Regions from separate parts of the Allobosea sp. P2_A10 genome, predicted to be linked through region 1. Evidence: predicted binding sites of a transcription regulator. Region 1 holds the regulator's gene; the other holds the start of a gene.
The links. The regulator HrcA, encoded in region 1, represses chaperone genes, less so after heat shock. The targets are predictions, from matches to a motif close to GTTAGCACTCNCNNNNNGNGAGTGCTAAC.

Region 1 (4,208 bases):
GAAATAGGGCTCGACCTCGCCCTTGAGCTTGACCGTCATCGGGTTGCCGAAGCGATCCTTGGCGTTGCCGGCGGTCAGGCGGACCCAGCCCTCGCTGACGCAGTATTCCTCGACATTGGTCTTGTCGACGCCCTTGAAGCGCACGCCGATGTCCCGCGACAGCAGTTCCTCGTTGTAGAACGGGCTGTTGGGGTTCGAGGACAGGCGGTCGGGGAGGGTATCGGTCATGATCTTAAGGCCTTGGGCGAGCGTGATCTGTGCGCGAGAAGCCTCGCTTTCGCGGCAGAGGTAACCTGTCGGGGAGCCAATGCCAAATCGCAGGCCATAGCCTCAACGTCCGCCAGCTTGCTCGATCATCGCGGCGATAGCGTTCTGGCCACGCATGCGGGCATGGGCGAGCGGGCTGACGCCGTCCCTGTCGGCGAGATTGGGATTTGCGCCGGCCGCCAGCACCATTTTTGCCACCTGCTGGTGCCGTACGCCGCCATCGCCGAGGATCACGATCTCGAGCAGGCAGGTCCAGCCGAGATTGTTGACGTGATCGACATCGATCCCGCTGGTCAGCAGCACCGCCACGGCCTCGACATGGGCCCGCTCGCAGGCCGGAATCAGCGCCGTGCCGCCATAGCGGTTGCGCAGCGAGAGATCGGGCTTTCGCGGCAGCATCGTTTTGATGATGTCGGTCGCACCGAGCGCACCGGCGAGCAGCCAGGGCGTGTCGGCGTTCGCCGCCTGAGCATCGGGGCTCGCGCCGGCGGCGATCAGCGCGGTCGCGATGGCACTGTGCTTGCCAGCCACGGCCAGCAACAACGGGCTGCGGCCCTGGGCATCGCGCGTTTCGAGATTGGCGCCTGCCGCGATCAGACGCGAGACGTCGGCCGAACGGCCTGACGCCACGGCGGCCAGAAGTTCATTGTCGGCGGCGTTGACCGGGTTTGCCATCAGCCAGAGCCCCAGCGCCGCGACGGCCAGCCTCACCGCGGCCCGTCCAGCAGCCGCCCGACCACTTTGGCGGTATAGTCCACCATCGGCACGATGCGGGCATAGTTCAGCCGCGTCGGGCCGATGATGCCGACGACGCCGACGATGCGCTGCTCGGCGTCGCGGAAGGGGGCGGCCACCATCGACGAGCCCGACATCGAGAACAGCTTGTTCTCCGAGCCGATGAAGATGCGCACGCCGTCGCCGGCCTCGGCGCGCGAGAGCAGGTCGATCACGTCGGTCTGGGTCTCGAGGTCGCCAAACAGCAGCCGGATACGCTCCAGATCGTCCTGCGCCTTCAGGTCTTCCAGCAGGTTGGCCTGTCCGCGCACGATCAGGTGGCGGTCGCTCGACGGGCCGGACGAGGTCGCGATCCCGCTTTCGACCAGCCTCGCCGTCAGCACGTCGAGTTCGCTTTCCATCTGGGCGCGATGCTCGGCGATCTCGCGGCGCAGATCGCTCAGCGTCTTGCCGAGGATGCGGGCGTTGAGGAAATTCCCGGCCTCCATCAGGGCCGACGCCGGCAGGCCTGGCGGCAGCGCCAGAAGACGGTTCTCGACCGTGCCGTCATCGGCGACGAGGACGACGAGCGCGCGTGCCGGATCGAGCCGGACGAACTCGATATGCTTCAGCCTGGCATTGGCCTTGGTGGTGACGACGACGCCCGCGCCGCGCGAGAGGCCTGACAACAGCGCCGAGGCTTCCGTCAGCGTGCCGTCGAGCGTGCGCCCTGTGGCCGCGGCTTTCATCTGCGCTTCGATGCGCGTGCGCTCGTCGGAGGTGAGGTTGCCGACCTCCATCATCGCATCGACGAAGAAGCGCAGGCCTCTTTCCGTGGGGAGGCGCCCCGCCGAGGTATGCGGCGCATAGATCAGCCCGGCCAGTTCGAGATCGGTCATGACGTTGCGCACCGTCGCCGGCGACAATGTCATCGGCAGCAGGCGCGCGATGTTGCGCGAGCCGACCGGCTCGCCATTGGCGAGGTAGCCATCGACGATCTGGCGAAAGATCTCGCGCGAGCGCTGATCTGTCTCGATCAGGCCGCCAGGCGATTCCGGGCGCATCGGCGTATGCGAGGTCATGTCGAGGGGCTGGCCGGCTTGAACATCGCCCGATTGTCCGCCCGCGTCGCAACAGGATCAAGCAAAAACGCCGTTGGCAGGACTGGCGGGCCCGTTGCGCCGCCTGCCTTGCCCGGTGCGCAACAGTTCATCGGGTTTCACGCACGCTTCATGTTGCAACCGCCCCTTGGGCTCGGCTAGTGCTGTGGGACACTCCGGCGCTCCCATTCCAGCGGCAAAGGCAAAGCGATGTCGAAGAAGGTTTTTCCTGACGCCAAGGCGGCGCTTGCAGGCGCCATCAAGGACGGCATGACGATCTGTGCCGGCGGTTTCGGCCTCTGCGGCATTCCCGATCTGCTGATCGAGGCGGTCCGCGACAGCGGCGCCAAAAACCTGACCTTCGTCTCGAACAATGCCGGCATTGATGGCGCGGGCCTGGGCATCCTGCTGGAGACCCGGCAGATCAGCAAAATGATCTCGTCCTATGTCGGTGAGAACAAGCTCTTCGCCCAGCAGTATCTCGCCGGCGAACTCGAACTCGAATTCACCCCGCAGGGCACGCTGGCCGAGCGCATCCGCGCCGGCGGCGCCGGCATCCCGGCCTTCTTCACCAAGACCGGCGTCGGCACGCTGGTCGCCGAGGGCAAGGAGGAGCGCGTCTTCGACGGCGAGCGCTACATCATGGAGCGCGGCATCTTTGCCGACATCTCGCTGATCCACGCCTGGAAAGGCGACACCGAGGGCAATCTCGTCTACCGCAAGACCGCCCGCAACTTTAACCCGATGATGGCGAGCGCCTCGCGGATGACGATCGCCCAGGTCGAGAATCTGGTCGAGGCCGGCGAGATAGACCCCGACCACATGCACACGCCGGGCATCTTCGTGAAGCGGATCGTCCACGTCACCAACGCGGCCAAGCGCATCGAACAGCGCACCGTCCGCAAGCGCGCGGCCTGAGGAGAACCACAATGCCCTGGACCCGCGAACAGATGGCGGCCCGCGCCGCCAAGGAACTCAAGGACGGTTTTTACGTCAATCTCGGCATCGGCATCCCGACGCTGGTGTCGAACTACATTCCCGAGGGGATGTCGGTGCAGCTCCAGTCGGAGAACGGCATGCTCGGCATGGGCCCCTTCCCCTATGAGGGAGAGGAGGACGCCGACCTGATCAACGCCGGCAAGCAGACCATCACCGAACTGAAGACGACGAGCTATTTCTCCTCGGCGGACTCGTTTGGCATGATCCGCGGCGGCCATATCGACCTGTCGATCCTGGGCGCCATGCAGGTCGCGGAGAATGGCGACCTCGCCAACTGGATGATCCCCGGCAAGGTCGTGAAGGGCATGGGCGGCGCGATGGACCTCGTCGCCGGCGTCAAGAAGGTCGTCGTGGTGATGGAGCACGTCGCCAGGAACAAGGACGGCTCGGAATCGGCCAAGCTCCTCAAGGCCTGCGACCTGCCACTGACCGGGGCAGGCGTCGTCGACATGGTGATCACCGATCTCGGCGTCTTCGCCATCGACGAGAACGGTGGCGGCATGAGCCTGATCGAACTCGCCGAGGGCGTCACGCTCGACGAGATCAGGGGCAAGACCGAGGCGGCGTTCAAGGTCGCGCTTTAAGGTCTACCCCTTCGGACGAAGAGCACGGGGAACTCTCTCCCGTAGGGAGAGGGCAGGGTGAGGGGTCGGTCCATCGACCAGCGAGACGCGATACCATCCGCACGTCGGTAGAAGCCGATCCCGAAACGTTCGTCACCTCACCCCTGCCCCTCTCCTTACAGGAGAGGGGTTCTTCCAGTGCTTTACCCTCAAAACATGTGGTCAGCGCCTCCGCTCCCAGCCCGCTCTGACCAACTCCGGCACGTCCTGCTCCTCCTCGGGCCAGCCGACGCAGAGCCACGCGATCAGCTTCCATTCGGCCGGTACGCCCAGCGCCTCCCGCACCACCTCCGGCTCCAGGATCGACACCCACCCCACCCCGACTCCCGCGACACGCGCCGCCAGCCAGAACTGCGTGATTGCGGCGACGACCGAATAGTCCAGCATATCCGGCATCGTTTTGCGCCCGAGGCCGTGGCCCTGCACAGTGCCATGGTCGCAGAACACCGCGATCTGCTCGGGCGCTTCGCGCATCCCCTCCAGCTTGAGCGAAGCATAGAGCCGC
Region 2 (4,208 bases), on a different contig from region 1:
AGCACGCCGACCACGCCCATGCCAATGATGCCGGCGCTGCCGGTCTGCTGGCCGACGATCAATGCGATCACGGCGAGCGCGGCGGCGGCGAAACTCAACGGGCGCATCGGCACATCCCTGACTGGGCTTGAAAGCTGTGGCGAACGCCACGATTCGGACCATGATCCACCGGATGCGGCCATTCAATGGCTGTCGACCGACATCAACCGATTGTAATCCGCCGGACATGAAAAAGGCCCGGCTTGCGCCGGGCCTCTCGTCTTTCGCAGGTGACTTGGATCAGAAGTCCATGCCGCCACTGGAACCGGGCCTGCCCGGTTCCAGCACTTTGACGTCTTGGGCGTCTGGACTTCCTCAGAAGTCCATGCCGCCCATGCCGCCGCCACCGCCCATCGGGGGCATGGCGTCCTTCTTGGGCAGCTCGGCGATCATCGCCTCCGTCGTGATCAGCAGGCCGGCGATCGAAGCCGCGTCCTGGATCGCCGTGCGCACGACCTTGGTCGGGTCGATGATGCCGGCCTTGACCAGATCGCCGTACACGCCGGTCTGGGCATTGTAGCCGAAGGCGTATTCCTTGGACTCGAGCAGCTTGCCGACCACGACCGCGCCGTCATCGCCGGCGTTGTCGACGATCTGCTTGGCCGGGGCCATGATCGCCTTGCGGACGATCTCGACGCCGGTCTTCTGGTCGTCATTGGCGGTCTTGATCGACTTGACGGTCGAGAGCGCGCGCAGGAGGGCGACGCCGCCGCCCGGCAGGACGCCTTCTTCCACGGCCGCGCGGGTCGCGTTCAGGGCGTCGTCGACGCGGTCCTTCTTCTCCTTGACCTCGACCTCGGTCGCGCCGCCGACGCGGATGACCGCGACGCCGCCGGCGAGCTTGGCCAGACGCTCCTGGAGCTTCTCGCGGTCGTAGTCCGAGGAGGTCTCCTCGATCTGCGCCTTGATCTGCTGGACGCGGCCTTCGATGTCCTTCTTCTTGCCGGCGCCGTCGATGATCGTGGTGTTCTCCTTCTCGATGCGCACCTTCTTGGCGCGTCCGAGCATGGCGAGCGTCACGGTCTCGAGCTTGATGCCGAGGTCTTCCGAGATCATCTGGCCGGCGGTCAGGATCGAGATGTCCTCGAGCATGGCCTTGCGGCGGTCACCGAAGCCCGGAGCCTTGACGGCCGCGACCTTCAGGCCGCCACGGAGCTTGTTGACGACGAGCGTGGCCAGAGCCTCGCCCTCGACGTCCTCGGCGATGATGAGCAGCGGCTTGCCGGTCTGCACGACGGCCTCGAGGATCGGCAGCATCGCCTGGAGCGAGGACAGCTTCTTCTCGAAGACGAGGATGTAGGGATCTTCCAGCTCGGCGACCATCTTCTCGGCATTGGTGATGAAGTAGGGCGAGAGATAGCCACGGTCGAACTGCATGCCCTCGACGACGTCGAGCTCGGTCTCGGCGGTCTTGGCTTCCTCGACGGTGATGACACCCTCGTTGCCGACCTTCTGCATGGCGGTCGCGATCATCTTGCCGACCGACTCGTCGCCATTGGCCGAGATGGTGCCGACCTGCGCGACTTCGGCGTTGGTCGTGACCTTCTTGGAGTTCTTCTTCAGGTCCGCAACGATCGCCTCGACCGCAAGGTCGATGCCGCGCTTCAGGTCCATCGGGTTCATGCCGGCGGCCACCGACTTCAGGCCTTCGCGCATGATGGCGGCGGCGAGAACGGTCGCGGTCGTGGTGCCGTCGCCGGCGGCGTCGTTCTGCTTCGAGGCCACTTCGCGCACCATCTGGGCGCCCATGTTCTCGAACTTGTCGGCGAGCTCGATCTCCTTGGCGACGGTGACGCCGTCCTTGGTGATGCGCGGCGCGCCGAACGACTTGTCGATGACGACGTTGCGGCCCTTGGGACCGAGCGTCACCTTGACGGCGTTGTTGAGGATTTCGACGCCGCGCAGCATCCGGTCGCGCGCGTCGGTGGAGAACTTGACGTCTTTGGCTGCCATGAGAGCAACTCCTTATGAAATTTCGGGAAAAGCGGTCTCAGGCGTTCAGCCGATGACGCCCATGATGTCGGATTCCTTCATGATCAGAAGGTCCTTGCCATCGATCTTGACCTCGGTGCCGGACCACTTGCCGAAGAGGACGCGGTCGCCCTTCTTGACGTCCAGCGGGGTCAGCTTGCCGGCCTCGTCGCGGCCACCGGGGCCGACGGCGACGATCTCGCCCTCTTGGGGCTTTTCCTTGGCGGTATCGGGGATGATGATGCCACCCTTGGTCTTCTCTTCGCCATCAAGGCGACGGACCACAACGCGGTCATGCAACGGACGGAACTTCATGGTTCAGTCTTCCTCTCGAGTCTAATTCGATGCGGGCGTCATTTCGCGAGCCCGCGATGGGCATCCGTTAGCAGTCTCGTTTCATGAGTGCTAACCGATTGCGCGGAGATAGGCGCGGCACATGACAGAGTCAAGAAATCATCGCCGACGCGAGAATCGATCGCCTGTCAAAGTGAATCGCGTGGGTCTCGCGGACGCGCTACCATTGCGCCATGACCGTTTCCAAACACGACCCAAGGCCTGACGACCCAAGGCTTGACGACCCAAGGCCCCATGATCCACGCCTCGACGAGATCGGCCGCTCCTGCGTCGCGCTTCATATCCGCATGACCGCGCGGGCCGTGACGCGGGCCTATGACGAGGCGATGCGGCCGAGCGGGCTGAAGATCACGCAGTTCGTCCTGCTGTCGGCGTTGAGCACGGGCGCGTACCGCTCGGTCACGGAACTGGCGGAACGCTTTGCCCTGGAGCGGACCTCGCTCACCCGCAACCTGCAGCTTCTGGCGGCCGAGGCGCTGATCGAGCCGGTCGCGTGCAAGGGCCGCGCCTCGATCTATGCCGTCACCGATACGGGACGGGCGGCGATCGAGGCCGCGATCCCGTATTGGCGCGCCGCGCAGGACAGGATCGAGGGCGGGCTCGGCAAGGAGCTCTGGAGCGAGACCCGCGACGGCCTGCGCGCCTTGCGCCGCGTCGCGCGGGCCGCCGGCTGAGCAAGGCTTGACCGCAGCGTCCGGCTGCCGCTAGCGTGTATCTACACATTGGCGAGGCAAGCAGTCATGGCGCGAGAAGTTGGGGTCGTGGCCCGCGAGGTTCTGCTGGCCGAGGATGGTGTCTCGTTCCTGCGCGGGATGATCGAGGGCCGCCATCCCGGCCCGCCTTTCGCCGATACGATGGATTTCGATCTCGCCGAGGTCGAGCACGGGCGCGTCGTCTTTGTCGGCCGGCCGTCGCCGCGCTTCTTCAATCCGCTGGGAACGATCCATGGCGGCTGGACCGCGACCATCCTCGATTCCGCCATGGCCTGCGCGGCGCATTCGACGCTCAAGGCCGGCGAGGGCTACACGACGCTGGAAATGAAGATCAACTACGTCCGCCCGGTCATGCCCGGGAGCGGCGTGGTGCGCTGCGAGGGCAAGCTGATCCATCGCGGCGGCACGGTCGCCACGACCGAGGGCCGGCTCGTCGACGAAAACGGCAAGCTTTTGGCGCACGGCACCGAGACCTGCATGATCTTCCCGGCGACGACCAGGGTCTGACCTACCGCCGGCTGACCGCGATCGCGCCGGCCACGATCAGCAGCGCGCCGGCATAGGTCGTCAGCAGCGGCACCTCGCTGAACATGACGTAGCCGAGCAAGCTCGCCCAGATCAGCGCGGTGTATTCGATCGGCGCGATCCGCGAAGCTGCGGCGCGGGCGAAGGCGGAGGTCAGCGTCAGGTGGCCGGCGACACCAAGCGCCCCGGCCACGAAATAGGCGCCGAGATCGCGCGTCGTCATTGGCACGAAGGCGTAAGCGGCGGGGATGGCGAGCAGCAGCGCCGGGCCGAGATTCTGGAACACGACGATGACCGCCGGGTGCTCCTTCTGCGCAATGCGCCTGAGCAGGATCAGGTTGAAGGCGTAGGCGATGGCCGAGAACAGCGCGGCGGCGACGCCGAGCCCCGCTCCACTGACCTCGCCCTGCAGGCGCGGCCAGACCATCACGAGCATGCCGGCGACGCCGAAGCCCAGCGCCTGGAATATCCGCCCGTCGAGCTTCTCCTTCAGCAGCAACCCGCCGAGCAGCGCCACGAAGACCGGCGCGAGGAAGGATAGCGTCAGCGCCTCCGCGAGCGGCAGCACCGAGAGCGAATAGAAGAAGCTGCCGGCCGTGATCACCA

Region 2: a site for HrcA is predicted at 2,392-2,420, ahead of groES (co-chaperone GroES). Genes of this name have one in related genera too.

The regions. Positions count from the first base shown of each region.
Region 1 is NZ_JBFUCS010000008.1:151,914-156,121, forward strand. Features, by position in the region: gene AC1DZY_RS13695 (DUF3297 family protein) at 1-228, opposite strand, end outside; gene AC1DZY_RS13700 (ankyrin repeat domain-containing protein) at 331-978, opposite strand; gene hrcA (heat-inducible transcriptional repressor HrcA) at 975-2,063, opposite strand; gene AC1DZY_RS13710 (CoA transferase subunit A) at 2,292-2,999, shown strand; gene AC1DZY_RS13715 (3-oxoacid CoA-transferase subunit B) at 3,011-3,664, shown strand; gene bluB (5,6-dimethylbenzimidazole synthase) at 3,866-4,208, opposite strand, start outside.
Region 2 is NZ_JBFUCS010000002.1:175,280-179,487, reverse strand. Features, by position in the region: gene AC1DZY_RS04985 (ABC transporter ATP-binding protein/permease) at 1-107, opposite strand, end outside; gene groL (chaperonin GroEL) at 355-1,992, opposite strand; gene groES (co-chaperone GroES) at 2,038-2,325, opposite strand; gene AC1DZY_RS04970 (MarR family winged helix-turn-helix transcriptional regulator) at 2,538-3,038, shown strand; gene AC1DZY_RS04965 (PaaI family thioesterase) at 3,105-3,584, shown strand; gene AC1DZY_RS04960 (DMT family transporter) at 3,586-4,208, opposite strand, start outside.